2 regions of the Streptomyces sp. NPDC005898 genome follow, and region 1 is predicted to be linked to the other one. Evidence: riboswitches for the same ligand, from Rfam matches in the RefSeq annotation. Region 1 holds a riboswitch; the other holds the start of a gene.

Region 1 (7,576 bases):
CGGCCAGGTCCGACTTCTCCTTGGCCGTCAGGGTGTTGAGGAGCTTCTGCGCCTCACCGAGCTTGCCCTGGACCTCACGCTTCTTCTTGCCCAGTTCCGTACGGGTGTCGGCGAGGTCGTCCAGCTTGCCGGCGGCCTCCTTGCGCTGCTGCGCGAGGTCCCGCTGCTTCTTCTGGATCTTCTTGAGCGCCTCGACCTGCTGGCTGCTCAACTGGTCCAGGGTGGACGCCTTGTCGAGGTAGTCGTCCGGGTCGGAGGAGAGGAACAGCTGGAGGGAGGGGTCGATGCCGCCGGAGCGGTACTGGGCGCTGGCCATCGTGCCGAGGCCGTCGCGCAGGTCGTTGAGCTGCTCCTGGCCCTTGGCGACCTTGTCCTGGAGAGCGTCGATCTGCTTCTCCAGCTTCTCCTGCTTCTCCTTGGCCCCGTTGTACTTGTCGGTGGCCCGTTCCGCGTCCTCGTAGAGCTTGTCGACCTTGGACTTGACCTCGTCCTTGCCCGGCTTCGGCGCGGCCTGGGCGGCGCCCTGCGAGGTGAGGGCCACGGCAGCGGCGGCGGTCGCGGTGAGCACGGTCACGCGAGTGCGGCTCGGCTGCTTGGGTCGACGGTGGGACGCCACTCGGGCGGCTCCTTCTTCCTCCAGCCGCCTACCGAGACGCGGCGGGCGGGTACCACCGCCGCCACCCCGGATGGGTGATCAACCGAGCGGGGGTTCGAAGGGTGACCCTAGTGACCTTCTTGTGATCAGTTCAAATCACGTCGGCAAAAAATCGGTCGCGAAGCGCATTCTTTACCGATAAGGCACAGCCGGTGATGACCTTCTGACGCTACGCCACTCCGGTCGACGCTCAATTCGGGCATACGACCCAGGAGTTGCACCAGGCACGTTAGCCCCGCGAAAGCCTCTTCAGCAGGACCGCCGAAGCCACCGGCCGCGCGCCCGCCTTCGCGATCCCGTCGGCCACCTCACGGTCGGTCGACACGACGACCACGGGCCTGCCGGGCGGCTCGGCGCGCACCAGCTGGCGGATCAACTCGTCCGCCGTGACACCGGGCTTGGAGAACAGCACCCGCACCCCGCGCGGCGGCGCCAGCAGCACCGGAGCGGCCAGCTCCGCGCCGTCGAAGACGCAGGTGACCTCGGCGCCCGACTGCAGGGCGAGCTGCGAGAGCGAGCCGAGCAGGCGCAACCGCTGCTTCTCCAGCGGCATGGTCGGATAGCCCGTCTTGGTGACGTTGTAGCCGTCGACGACCAGATGCGCCTGGGGCAGCGCGAGCAGCTGATCCAAGATCGCCGGATCGTTCTCGGAGAGGGCGCGGGCGGCGATGTCCTTGGGGGACATCCGGCCGGGCTCCACGGCGTCCACGGTCTCGGCGGGGCGCACGGAGACCGGCGGCAGGGCCAGCTCGCGCCGCAGCCCCTGGGCCGACTCCAGGACCGTGTCGAGCAGCAGGCGCACCCGCATGTCCTCCACGCTGCGCCCCTCGCGGACGGCCCTGCGGCTGGCCTCCAGGGCGGCCTCGGTCTCGCCGAGCCGCGCCTTGAGCCGCCGCGTCTCGCTCTCGGCGGCGGACAGGAGCGCCTGCTGTTCGGCGCGGACCGCCTCGGTCTCGGCGGTCGCCTTGCGCAGCGCCGCCTCGCCGCGCTTGACGTCACTGAGCGCGCCGCGCAGCTTGCGGTGCATCGACTCGGCTTCCCTGCGCGCCGCGTCCAGCTCCGCGCGCAGCCGCTCGGTCTCCGCCCTGGTCTGGCCGCGGGCGGCGGCCAGCTCCTCGCGCAGCCGCTCCAGCTCGGCCCTGGTCTCCTCCTGCACGCGCTCGGCGTCCGCCCGCTGGGCCTCCTCGCCCGCGGCGGTCACCAGCTTCACCCAGCCGGGCGGGCGCAGCACGAAGGCCGCGGCGGCCACGTCCAGGGGGTCGGCGGCCGGCGGCGGGGTGCCCGCGTCCAGGGCGGCGGCCAGCTCGGCCTGCGCCTCCCTGAGGCGCTCACCGATGCGCTGGCGGAAGAGGGTGTCGCCCTCCAGGGCCGCCGCCATGGCGTTGGCCGCGAACTTGGCGCGCCGGGTGGGCGTGAAGCGGGCGTACTGCCTCAGCTGGGCGGGCAGTTCCGCCATGGTCAGCCCGCCGAAGCCGTCCGAGACGATCTGCACGACCCGTCGGCGCACCCCGTCGGGCAGCGGACGGTCGAGCACCTCAGCGGTGCCGTCGTCCGGCTCCCCGCCCGCGCTCTCCACCATCCGTCACCCCACTAGCCGTGCGGGCCCGCTCCCTCAGGAGTCGGTGCCCGGCCTGTCCACGAGTTCCACCTGATCCACCGCGTTGCACCAGCGGCAGCGCACCGACTCGATGGTCTCACTGACCACCTCGCGTTCCTCGACGTTCGACTCACCGGCCAGGTCGAGATGCACATACTCGACGACCTTGGAGGTGCGGGTCACGTCGAAACGCGTGAGATTGCCGCAGAGCGTGCAGCGCCACCGGGTGGTGGCGGTCGGCAGGGGAACCGTCATCGTGGCTGTTCGCTTTCCTCGGTGGCCGTGCCCGCCCGCGGTGCTCGGCGAGGCGCATCGCCCGTAACCCTAAGGCCTGTAAGGGTCGCCGTGCGGCGGTGTCCGGCCCGGCATGGCGGTCTATGCGGGTAGCTCCCGTTACGTCATGCTCTGCCCATGATCAAAGCATGGAGCCCGAAGGCGGTCCGGCTGCTGGGGGGCCGGTCGGCCCCGATGACCCATGGCCTGATCGCCGTCTGCTGCCTGATCTTCGTGATCTCCCCGGTCTCCGGGTTCAACCCCGCCCACGGCACCGGTGACCAGCTGCTCGCCGCGCAACAGGCCTACTTCGAACGCTGGGGCGTGGTCCCCGCCGAGCTGTTCAGCGGCGTCCCACGGGCCGCCCTTGGCCCGTTCACCGCGCTGTTCGTGCACGGCAGCTGGGTGCACCTGCTCGGGAACATGCTGTTCCTGTACGTCTTCGGGGCCATGGTCGAACAGCGCATGGGACATGTGCCCTACGCACTCTTCTACGTCGTCTGCGGCTATTTCGCCCTGCTCGCCTACGCGGCGGCGCACGCGGGTTCCGGCCAGACCCTCGTCGGGGCCTCCGGGGCGATCTCCGCGGTCCTCGGCGCGTTCCTGCGCCTCTTCCCGAAGGCGCGCGTCACCAGCCTCTTCCCGTTCCTGTTCTTCCTGCCCCTGCGCTTTCCCGCCTGGCTCGTGCTGCCGTTCTGGGTGACGCTCCAGTGGCTGGCGGCGGGGCAGGCCGGCAAGGGCACCGGAGTGGCCTATCTGGCCCACCTCGTCGGCTTCTCCCTGGGCTTTCTCTACGCCTGGGGGTGGTCCGCGCGGAAGGCTAAGGTGACAGGCACAGCAGTACCGGCCACCGAGGGAGACAGCCAGCCGTGATCACCGCGATCGTGCTCATCAAGACCAGCGTGGACCGGATTCCGGAGATCGCCGAGTCGATCGCCGCGCTCGACTCGGTCAGCGAGGTCTTCTCCGTGACCGGCACCTACGACCTGATCGCGATGGTGCGGGTGCCGCGCCACGACGACCTCGCGGACGTCATCCCCGGGCGGATCAGCAAGATCCCCGGCGTGGAGGCGACGGACACCCACGTGGCGTTCCGCACGTACTCGCAGCACGACCTGGAAGCGGCGTTCGCGATCGGCCTCGACTCCTAGCCCCCCGGCGGGACCTCTCAGGCGGCGCCGGTGTCCGGCACGCAGCGGCCGTCCTGCGTGCGGTAGCTCCAGCGCGCGCCGTCGGCCACCAGCTCCTTGACGGCGCCCACGAACCGCTCGACGTGCTCGTCCGGGGTGCCCGCGCCGAAGCTCACGCGGATCGCGTTCAGGGACTTCTCGCCCGGCGCGGCCTCGGGGGCGCCGCACTCGCCGGGCTCCTCGCTCTCGGCACCGAGCAGGGTGCGCAGCAGCGGGTGGGCGCAGAACAGGCCGTCGCGTACGCCGATGCCGTACTCGGCGGAGAGCGCGGCGGCGAAGTGCGAGCTGTTCCAGCCGTCCACCACGAAGGAGATGACGCCCACGCGCGGCGCGTCGTCACCGAAGAGCGAGAGGATCCGCACGGCGGGCACCTCGGCGAGCCCCTCGCGCACCTTCCCGATCAAGTGCTGCTCCCGGGCGACCAGCTCCTCGAAGCCGGCCTCGGTGAGCGCCTTGCAGGCGGAGGCGATGGAGTAGACGCCGATCACGTTCGGCGAGCCGGCCTCGTGGCGGGCGGCGCTCTCGTGCCACTCGACGTCCACGCCGCCGCCCGCTTCCTTGGGGCGCCGCGCCACCTTGCGCGAGGCGCCGCCGCCCGCGAGGTAGGGCTCGGCCGCCCGCAGCCAGTCGGAGCGTCCCGCGAGCACGCCCGAGCCGAACGGCGCGTACAGCTTGTGCCCGGAGAAGGCGACCCAGTCGACGTCCAACTCCCGTACGGAGACCGGGTGGTGGGGGGCGAGCTGCGCGGCGTCCAGGACGATGCGGGCGCCGTGGGCGTGCGCGGCGGCGGCCAGCTCCCGCACCGGCCACAGCTCGCCGGTGACGTTCGAGGCGCCGGTCACGCACACCAGGGCGGGCCCGTGGGGTTCGCGGGCGGCCAGGGCCCGCTCCAGGGTCCGCACGGCCTCGGCGTGGGTGCGCGGCGCGTCGAGGTAGGTGACGCGGGCGTCCCGCCAGGGCAGCAGCGAGGCGTGGTGCTCGGTCTCGAAGACGAAGACCTCGCAGCCGGCGGGCAGCGCGGCGGCGAGCAGGTTCAGCGAGTCGGTGGTGGACCGGGTGAAGACGACCTGGTCGTCCGGGCGGCAGTCGAGGAACTCCGCGACGGCCGTACGGGAGTTCTCGAAGAGGTCGGTGGACAGCTGCGAGAGGTACCCGGCGCCGCGGTGCACGCTGCCGTAGTACGGCGCGTACGCGGCCACGTCGTCCCACACCCGCTGGAGCGCCGGCGCGCTCGCCGCGTAGTCGAGGGCGGCGTACGTCACCTCGCCGCCGGTGACGAGCGGCACGGTGACGTCCCGGCCGAGGACGGCCAGCGGGGCACAGACGGACGAGTCGGCGGCAACGGCGGAAACAGACATGGCGAACTCCCGTAAGAGGCAAGTGAGTTCACTGCGTCGACGCGCGTACGGCAGAGGTACGGCGGTGCAGTGACGAAAAGAAGAAGGTGTGCGGAAAAGGGGCGACGAGGCCCTAACACATTCGCTTGCTCACGAGACTGCTCCCTTGAGGACCAGGACCCCAGGGCTGTGACATCCACCGATGTCCAGGGGTCCGCGCTTGCCATACGCCTTGCTGCGTACGACCTGGTCTTCACCCGGGGCACCCCGCCACGGACGGAGGGTTGCCGGACAGCGGGCCGGGGCCGTAGTCGCTGTCACTCATGACCTGTGCAGCATCTTGCCACACGATCTTCGGCGCGCAAGGCGCGGTCCAGAATCCGGACCGCGCCGTGCGTCACACGGGTGAGGGGGGTTCAGCGGTTGCTGGCCGCCACCCAGCGCTCCAGGGCCTTCTTGGCGGCCCCGGAGTCGATCGACTCGGCCGCCCGGTCCATGCCCGTGCGGATCTGCTCCGTGAGGGTCCCCGGCTCCTGCGCGAGGGCCACCAGGGCCGCCGCCGAGTTCAGCAGGACCGCGTCGCGCACCGGCCCCTTCTCGCCGTCGAGCAGCCGCAGCGCCACCTCGGCGTTGTACGCGGCGTCGGCGCCGCGCAGCGCCTCGACGGGCACCAGGTCGATCCCCACGTCGCGCGGGTCGAAGGCCTCCTCGCGCACGGCGCCGTCGCGCACCGTCCAGACCCGGGAGGTCGCCGTCGTCGTCAGCTCGTCCAGCCCGTCGTCGCCGCGGAAGACCAGCGAGGAGTTGCCGCGCTCGGCGAAGACACCGGCGACGACCGGGGCCATCCGCGCGTCGGCGACCCCGACGGCCTGGGCGCGCACCCGGGCCGGATTGGTGAGCGGGCCCAGGAGGTTGAAGACGGTCCGGATGCCCAGCTGGCCGCGCGCGGCGCCGGCGTGTCGCAGCGCCGGGTGGAACTTCACCGCGAAGCAGAAGGTGATGCCCGCCTCCTCGGCGACCTCCACGACCCGCTCGGGGGTCAGCTGGAGGTTGACGCCGAGCCTCTCCAGCACGTCGGAGGCGCCGCTGGCCGAGGACGCGGCGCGGTTGCCGTGCTTGACGACCTTCGCGCCGGTGCCGGCCACGACGATGGCGGACATGGTGGAGATGTTGACGGTCTTGGCGCCGTCACCGCCGGTGCCGACGATGTCGACGGTCCGCCCCGGCACCTCGATCACGTTGGCGTGGTCGTACATGGTGCGGACCAGGCCGGAGATCTCCTGCACGGTCTCGCCCTTGGCCCGCAGCGCCACGACGAAGCCCGCGATCTGGGCGTCGGTGGCCTCGCCGCGCATGATGCGGTCCATGGCCCAGGCCGTGTCGTCGGCGCTCTGGTCGCGCCCGTCGAGCAGGCCGTTCAGCACGTCGGGCCAGGAACGGCCCGCCGCGGTCGTGCCTCCTGCGGGGGTCACAGCGCTCATGGCCGCTCCTGGTGTTCGTCTGTCGGGGAAGGAAGAACCCGACGCGTCGGCCGGGCCGGGTCCTCGGTGTCCACCCTATCCAGCCGCCGGGACGGCAAAGAGCCCCGTCCATGAACCGGACGGGGCTCTTGCCGTGGCGACCATGTGGGTCCCCCGCCCCGGCGAGGCCGAAAGTGGGGGAGGTCAGAGCTCGTGGAGCTTCAGGTGATCAGTGGTGGCCGTGGCCGCTGGTGATCTCCTTGTACTCCTCGACGGTGGGCTTGGGGATCTGGTTGTCGTCCCCGTAGTAGCCCTGGGAGAGCTTGGCCCGGAGCTTCTGCGAACCGGACACCTTGCGCTCGACACCGTTCTCGTCGACCGAGGGGCCGATCTCGACCGGCGCGTACTGCTCGTGCGCGGTGAGCGTGTGCAGCTGCCCCTGGTCGAGCGGCTCGTGGACCTCGATGAACTCACCGTGCGGCAGGCGCTTGATGATGCCCGACTCGCGGCCGTGCAGCACCTTGTCCTTGTCGCGGCGCTGGAGGCCGAGGCAGATCCGCTTGGTGACGATGAAGGCGATGACCGGTCCGACGAAGAAGAAGATCCGGACGAACCAGGTGATCGCGTTCAGCGACAGGTGGAAGTGCGTGGCCCACAGGTCGTTGCCGCCACCGACGAGCATGATCATGTACGCGGTGATCCACGCGACACCGAAGGCCGTACGGGTCGGGACGTTGCGCGGGCGGTCCAGGATGTGGTGCTCGCGCTTGTCCCCGGTGACCCAGGACTCGATGAACGGGTAGACCGCGATGGCCGCGAGGACCAACGGGAAGATCACCAACGGGATGAACACACCGAGGACCAGCGTGTGGCCCCAGAGGTTGATCTCCCAGCCCGGCATGACACGGATCAGGCCCTCGGCGAAGCCCATGTACCAGTCGGGCTGGGCGCCGGTGGACACGTGGTCCGGACGGTAGGGGCCCATCGCCCAGATCGGGTTGATCGAGGCGATGGCCGCGATGGCCGCGATGACACCGAAGACCAGGAAGAAGAAGCCTCCGGCC
Region 2 (7,576 bases), on a different contig from region 1:
GTGGTCCTCGGCCACTACGGCGCCGAGCGCTGGGACGCGGTGACCGGCACCGTGCAGGCCGCCGAGCCGCATCCCGGCGTCGCGGCCGTCCGGGCCGAGCTGCCCGGGTTCCTCGACACGATCGGCGCATGGCGCGGTACGTGGATAGAGGAGAAGGGCCGCGCCGTCGCCGTGCACACGCGGCGCGCGCAGGACCCGCAGGCCGCGTTCGAGGCGCTGCGCGGACCGCTCACCGAGCTGGCGCACCGGCACGGGCTGATCGTCGAGCCGGGCCGCATGGTCCTGGAGCTGCGCCCGCCGGGCATGGACAAGGGCGTGGCGCTCGCCGCGTACCTGCGGGAGGTCGGCGCGGAGTCGGTGCTCTACGCGGGCGACGACCTCGGCGACATCCCCGCCTTCGCCGCGGTCGAGAAACTCCGCTCGGACGGCATGGCGGGCCTGCTGGTGTGCAGCGGCAGCGCGGAGGTCACGGATCTCGCCACCCGAGCCGACCTGGTCGTAGACGGCCCCTCCGGAGTGGTCTCCCTCCTCACCACCCTCACCACCCACCTCCCCTGACCCAACGCCCCCTCAGCCCGGGGGCGCCCTCAGTACCGCGCCTGCTCCCGGCGAGGGCGTCCCCCATCCACCCGCCCTGACCACGGGCACGCCGGTGCCCCGCGAGAGCGTTCCAAGCGCCGCGCCGCCTCCCAGCGAGGGTGTTCCCCACCCACCCGCCCTGACCACCGACGCGCGGGTTCCCCGCGGGAGCGTTCCCAGTGCCGCGCCGCCTCTCGGCGAGGGTGTTCCTACCTGCCCCCCGGGGGACCCCGGCCCTCGCTGGTCGACGCGGGGTGAACGGGTGGGTGGGTGGGAAACATCCGCCGCGAAGCGGCGGCCTGGGAAGGAGCGCGAGGCGAGGCGCGCAATCGCCGGACGGCGGCAGCCCGGCCCAGGCGCCCCGCCCGGCACCGCGGGGAGCCGCCGACAGGCATGCCGCCCGCGGGCCGTCCGGGCTAGGCGGCGTCCCCGCCCGTCAGTTCGTGGAGCTGGTCCAGGAACCACTGGGCCGGCGGCAGTGCCGTGGAGGCCGCCGCCAGGCGCTTGGTGCGTTCGGCCCGTTCGGCCGGCGGCATGGAGAGGCCGGCGTGCAGCGCCTCGGCCGTGGCGCAGATGTCGTAGGGGTTGACCGGGATCGCGTCCTCGCCCAGTTCCTCGTACGCCCCCGCCTCCCGCGAGAGCACCAGCGCGCACCCCTCGTCGGAGACGACCGGCACCTCCTTCGCGACGAGGTTCATGCCGTCCCGGATGGGGTTGACCAGCGCCACGTCGGCGAGCCGGTAGGCCGCCAGCGAGCGGGCGAAGTCGTCGTCGACGCGCAGCAGCACCGGCGTCCACCCCTCCGTGCCGAACTCCGCGTTGATCTCCTCGGCGACCCGCGAGACCTCCGCGGTGTAGTCGCGGTACACCGCGAGGTCCTGCCGCGAGGGGTAGGCGAAGGCGACGTGCACGACCCGCTCGCGCCACTCGGGGCGGGTCCGCAGCAGCTCCCGGTAGGCCCGCATGCCCCGCACGATGTTCTTGGACAGCTCCGTCCTGTCCACCCGCACGATGGTCTTGCGGCCCTCGCCGACCTGCTCCCGCAGCGCCGCCATCCGCTCCTCGACGTCGTCCCGCCGCGAGCGCTCGCGCAGGAAGTCCGCGTCGGCGCCCAGGCCGTGCACGCCCACCCGCGTCCCGGACGTCCCGCCGAGCAGCCGCACGCAGCACTCCGTGAAGGCGTCCGCCCAGCGTCCTGTCAGGAAGCCGAGCCGGTCGGCGCCGAGCATGCCGCGCAGCACCTGTTCGGCCACGTCGTCCGGCAGCATCCGGAAGTAGTCGGCGGGCGCCCACGGCGTGTGCGAGAAGTGGCCGATCCGCAGGTCGTCGCGGAGTTCGCGCAGCATGCCCGGCACCAGCGTCAGGTGGTAGTCCTGCACGATGACCGCCGCGCCCGGCGCCGCCTCCGCCGCCAGCGCCTCGGCGAACGCCCGGTTGTACGTCTCGTACGCCTCCCACTGGGCGCGGAACTCGGGGCCGAAGGCCGGCTCCAGGGGCGTCTGGTAGAGCATGTGGTGCACGAACCACAGGACCGAGTTGGCGATGCCGTTGTACGCCGCCGTGTGCACGCCCTCGCGGGAGCCCGCGTCGATGTCGAGCATCCGGACGCCCGGCTCGGCGACGCCGCGCCGCACCGCCTCCCGGTCGCCCTCGCCGAGCGCCGCGCACACCCACAGGGCGGCGGGATCCTCGGGGGAGTCGCCGATGGCGCTCAGTCCGGAGACCAGGCCGCCGCCGCCGCGCCTGGCGGTCAGCTCCCCGTCCTCTCCGACGGTGTACGAGACGGGGCCGCGGTTGGACGCGACGAGTACCTGCGCTGCTGCTGTTCGGGGCTCGGGGACCATGTGGCCAAACGTAGCCCGTACCGGGCCCGGGCAAACGTGCGAGCGCCCGACGGTCACGCCACGCGGCGGTGCGCGTACTCCGCGATGCCGGCCATCGGCGGCCGCTCCTGGGTGTCCACCGCGTACGTCCGCGGCTCGAAGCCCCCCTCCCCCCGCTCGAACTGCGTCAGCTCGGGGCGTACGAGGTGGCCGCGCGCGAGCCGCACCTGCGCCGTGCGGTAGATGGCCGCCGCCATCCGGCCGAGGGCCTGCCCGTCCTGATGGCGGTGCTTGCGCACGCCGACGTCCACCTGCGCGAGCGCGTCCAGGCCCACCGTGTGCAGGGCGTCGACGAGCAGGCCCAGCTCCACCCCGTACCCGACGGGGAACGGCAGCCGCTCCAGGAGCGACCTGCGGGCCGCGTACTCGCCGCCGAGCGGCTGCACGAAGCCGGCGAGCCGCGGCCAGTGCATGTTCAGCAGCGGCCGCGCCATCAGCTCGGTGACCCGGCCGCCCTGGCCCGCGGCCTCCCCCAAGGGGCGGTCGTACATCGCCTTGACGAAGGCCACGTCGGGGTCGGTGAGCAGCGGGCCCACGATCCCCGAGACGAAGTCGGCGGAGAACTCCCGCAGATCGGCGTCGACGAACGCGACGACGTCCCCGCCGGTCACGAGCAGCGAGCGCCACAGCACCTCGCCCTTGCCGGGCAGCGGCGCGAGGCGCGGCAGTATCTCGTCGCGGTGGACGACCTTCGCGCCCGCCTCCCGCGCCACCTGCGCCGTGCGGTCCGTCGACCCGGAGTCGATCACCACCAGCTCGTCGACCAGCGGTGTCCGCTCGATCAGCTCGCGGCGGATCTCGGAGACGATCGCGCCGACCGTCTCCTGCTCGTCCAGCGCGGGCAGGACGACGCTCACCGAGGTGCCGGACGCGCGCTTGGCGGCGGCCAGCCGTTCCAGCGGGCGGTCGGCCACCGACCAGGAACGCCCGCTCAGCCAGCGCTCGACCTCTTCCAGCACGGTCAGAGTCCTCTCCAGTCATCCGTCATACGGCCCGTCATGTGATCCATCTCGCGGTTCGGACGACTATCTCAAGGGTCCGGGCCGTCGGTTACAGTCTTGAACAACGCCGGTCGCCGCCGCATGTCGGGGTCGCCGCGTGAGATCGACAACTGAAACCCACAATCGAATACCGCTCATCCAGAGGGGCAGAGGGATACGGCCCGTTGAAGCCCCGGCAACCCTCCCGCCGACCGCGAGGTCACGGTGGGGAAGGTGCCAATTCCGTCTCGCGGCGAGATGCGCCGCGAGGAAGATGAGGAGAAAGGGCCTCGCCTCCATGGCTGTGCAGACCGTCGCCACCGAGAACACCGCGACCTCCACCACCTCCGGGACTTCCGACCCCGCCGCGACCGTTGATCTCGGTCCCGCCTCGGGCCTCTCCTGCCGGGAATGCGGCACCACCTTCCCGCTCGGCCCGATCTTCGCCTGCGTCGAGTGTTTCGGCCCCCTCGAAGTGGCCTACGACCTTCCCCTCGGCGACCCCGAGGCGCTGCGCGCGCGGATCGAGGCGGGCCCCGCCAACATCTGGCGCTACGCCCCGCTGCTCCCCGTGCCCGCCGACGTCGCCGACAAGCCGAACCTCAACCCCGGCTGGACCAAGCTCGTCAAGGCCGACAACCTCGCGCGTGAACTGGGTGTCCAACAGGGCAAGTTGTTCGTCAAGGACGACTCCGGGAACCCCACGCACTCGTTCAAGGACCGGGTCGTCGCGCAGGCGCTCGAAGCGGCGCGCGCCTTCGGCTTCACCACCTTGTCCTGCTCCTCCACCGGCAACCTCGCGGGCGCCGTCGGCGCCGCCGCCGCCCGGGCCGGCTTCCGCTCCTGCGTGTTCATCCCGCACGACCTGGAGCAGGGCAAGGTCGTCATGGCCGCGGTCTACGGCGGCGAGCTGGTCGGCATCGAGGGCAACTACGACGACGTGAACCGCTTCTGCTCCGAGCTGATCGGCGATCCGCTGGGCGAGGGCTGGGGCTTCGTCAACGTCAATCTGCGGCCGTACTACGGCGAGGGCTCCAAGACCCTCGCGTACGAGATCTGCGAGCAGCTCGGCTGGGAGCTGCCGGACCAGCTGGTCATCCCGATCGCCTCCGGCTCCCAGCTCACGAAGATCGACAAGGGTCTGAAGGAGCTGATCGCGCTCGGTCTCGTCGCCGACAAGCCCTACAAGATCTTCGGCGCCCAGGCGGAGGGCTGCTCGCCGGTGTCGGCCGCGTTCAAGGCCGGTCACGACGTCGTGCGCCCCCAGAAGCCGAACACCATCGCCAAGTCCCTCGCCATCGGCAACCCCGCCGACGGGCCGTACGTGCTCGACATCGCGCGGCGCACGGGCGGCGCCGTCGAGGACGTGAACGACGAGCAGGTCGTCGACGCGATCAAGCTGCTCGCGCGGACCGAGGGCATCTTCGCGGAGACCGCCGGCGGTGTGACGGTGGGCGTCACGAAGAAGCTGGTCGAGGCGGGGCTCATCGACCCCTCCCTGACCACGGTGGTGCTCAACACCGGGGACGGCCTGAAGACGCTGGACGCCGTCGCCGAGACCTCGCAGGCCACCGCGACGATCAAGCCGAGCCTGGAGGCGTTCCGTTCGGCGGGCCTGGCCGGTTAGTCACCGCAGGGCCTTGGGTTCAGTCACCGCAGGGCCCTGAGTTTTCCCCCTTCGCGCCCCCGACGGGCGCCCCTTTGAGCTACCGAGGTGAACCCCATGAGCGTGAACGTCCGCATTCCCACCATCCTTCGCACCTACACCGGCGGCAAGGCCGAGGTGGCCGCCGAGGGGGCGACCCTGGGTGAGGTCATCGCCGACCTGGAGAAGAACCACACCGGCATCGCCGCCCGCGTCCTGGACGACCAGGGCAAGCTGCGCCGCTTCGTCAACGTGTACGTGAACGACGACGACGTCCGCTTCGAGCAGGGCCTGGAGACGGCCACCCCGGACGGCGCCGGCGTGTCGATCATTCCGGCCGTCGCAGGCGGATGACGCGATTTCGCAAGTTCCCTGCATAACCCGAATTGCCCTCTCCCGCGGACAAGCGGAGGGGGCAATTCTGCATGGTTGAGAGCGGTACAGTTGGGGAAGCTGCTTCGCCGTTTGTGCCGAGCGCATATACGAAGTCCGGCCGCTGCCGACAAGAAGTAGCCAAAGCACGTCGCCCTTTCGAGCCTTGTACGGCTTTTGCCCGGCCCGACTTGCCCCGACTTTGGCAAATTCTCCACATATTACCGATCAGGCGTGCCCGGATTTCTCGTCCGATTGACCTGTTGCAGAGGGCAGTTGGACAGATACATTCAGCGGCGGTCGACGCGTTCCGGCGCACACCCCCATATCAGTGGGGGGTGAGGTCTGACCCGGGTCCGCGAAGTGCGGTCCTGTGCAAGGGCCAGTAATAGGGGAGTTAGGCATGGCTCAGGGCACCGTCAAGTGGTTCAACGCGGAGAAGGGGTACGGCTTCATCGCGGTCGACGGTGGTGCGGATGTTTTCGTCCACTACAGCGCGATCCAGATGGACGGCTACCGCACCCTTGAAGAAGGTCAGCGAGTCGAGTTCGAGATCTCGCAGGGCCAGAAGGGTCCGCAGGCGGACATGGTCAAGCTCGCCGTCTAGCTCGGCGCGATCGACCACCGAAGCAAGTATCGCGAGGGGCTCGCATCCCACCAGGGGTGCGGGCCCCTCGCGCGTGCCCGGTTCCCGCCAGGCGTGCCAGGCGTGCCAGGCGCGCGGGCCCCTCGTGTGCGCCCGGCTCCGCGCGGGTATGCCCCCCGGGATCCCCCGGCGCACCTCGCCGAAGCGGCACGGGACTCTACGGGATCCGGGAGAGGCGCTTGCACTCGCAGGGGTCGAGTGCTAATCATTGGGCTTAGCACTCTCCCAGTGAGAGTGACAGAACTTGGATCGGGTCGGTGAGGTCCGCGGGCCGCGTGGGGCAAGGAACCACACGGTGCGCAGTCCGTCCGTCGCGGGCACCAGCACGGTCCGTTTGCGTTTCCACCCCTGTCCGGGAGGACCACTTCACATGGCCAAGATCATCGCGTTCGACGAGGAGGCACGGCGCGGCCTCGAGCGCGGCATGAACCAGCTCGCCGACGCCGTCAAGGTGACCCTGGGCCCCAAGGGTCGCAACGTCGTCCTCGAGAAGAAGTGGGGCGCCCCCACGATCACCAACGATGGTGTGTCCATCGCCAAGGAGATCGAGCTCGAGGACCCGTACGAGAAGATCGGCGCCGAGCTGGTCAAGGAGGTCGCGAAGAAGACGGACGACGTCGCCGGTGACGGCACGACGACCGCGACCGTCCTGGCCCAGGCCCTGGTGCGCGAGGGTCTGCGCAACGTGGCCGCCGGCGCCAACCCGATGGCCCTCAAGCGCGGCATCGAGAAGGCCGTCGAGGCCGTCTCCGGTGCCCTCCTTGAGCAGGCGAAGGATGTCGAGACCAAGGAGCAGATCGCTTCGACGGCCTCCATCTCCGCCGCCGACACCCAGATCGGCGAGCTGATCGCCGAGGCCATGGACAAGGTCGGCAAGGAAGGCGTCATCACTGTCGAGGAGTCCCAGACCTTCGGTCTGGAGCTGGAGCTCACCGAGGGTATGCGCTTCGACAAGGGCTACATCTCGGCGTACTTCGCCACTGACATGGAGCGTATGGAGGCGTCGCTCGACGACCCGTACATCCTGATCGTCAACTCCAAGATCTCCAACGTGAAGGACCTCCTTCCGCTGCTGGAGAAGGTCATGCAGTCGGGCAAGCCGCTGCTGATCATCGCGGAGGACGTCGAGGGCGAGGCGCTGTCCACGCTCGTCGTCAACAAGATCCGCGGCACCTTCAAGTCCGTCGCCGTCAAGGCCCCGGGCTTCGGTGACCGCCGCAAGGCCATGCTCGGCGACATCGCCATCCTCACCGGTGGCACCGTCATCTCCGAGGAGGTCGGCCTCAAGCTGGAGAACGCCGGTCTCGACCTGCTCGGCCGCGCCCGCAAGGTCGTCATCACCAAGGACGAGACGACCATCGTCGACGGCGCCGGTGACAGCGACCAGGTCCAGGGCCGCGTCAACCAGATCCGCGCCGAGATCGAGAACAGCGACTCCGACTACGACCGCGAGAAGCTCCAGGAGCGCCTG

Evidence for each region. Region 1 has a riboswitch for S-adenosylmethionine ahead of ABZ385_RS12730 (aminotransferase class V-fold PLP-dependent enzyme). Riboswitches for the same ligand answer to the same signal wherever they lie in the genome.
Region 2: another riboswitch for S-adenosylmethionine. It lies ahead of thrC (threonine synthase); the one in region 1 lies ahead of ABZ385_RS12730 (aminotransferase class V-fold PLP-dependent enzyme).

What each region holds. Positions count from the first base shown of each region.
Region 1 covers NZ_JBEXWC010000007.1:186,185-193,760, forward strand. The annotation lists gene ABZ385_RS12705 (NlpC/P60 family protein) at 1-616, opposite strand, end outside; gene ABZ385_RS12710 (NYN domain-containing protein) at 885-2,234, opposite strand; gene ABZ385_RS12715 (hypothetical protein) at 2,268-2,507, opposite strand; gene ABZ385_RS12720 (rhomboid family intramembrane serine protease) at 2,664-3,398, shown strand; gene ABZ385_RS12725 (Lrp/AsnC ligand binding domain-containing protein) at 3,395-3,676, shown strand; gene ABZ385_RS12730 (aminotransferase class V-fold PLP-dependent enzyme) at 3,694-5,073, opposite strand; SAM riboswitch class IV at 5,264-5,381, opposite strand; gene trpD (anthranilate phosphoribosyltransferase) at 5,469-6,533, opposite strand; gene ABZ385_RS12740 (cytochrome bc complex cytochrome b subunit) at 6,742-7,576, opposite strand, start outside.
Region 2 covers NZ_JBEXWC010000042.1:3,525-11,100, forward strand. The annotation lists gene otsB (trehalose-phosphatase) at 1-558, shown strand, start outside; gene ABZ385_RS32155 (trehalose-6-phosphate synthase) at 996-2,423, opposite strand; gene ABZ385_RS32160 (glucosyl-3-phosphoglycerate synthase) at 2,477-3,421, opposite strand; SAM riboswitch class I at 3,595-3,723, shown strand; gene thrC (threonine synthase) at 3,717-5,069, shown strand; gene ABZ385_RS32170 (ubiquitin-like small modifier protein 1) at 5,166-5,441, shown strand; gene ABZ385_RS32175 (cold-shock protein) at 5,863-6,066, shown strand; gene groL (chaperonin GroEL) at 6,476-7,576, shown strand, end outside.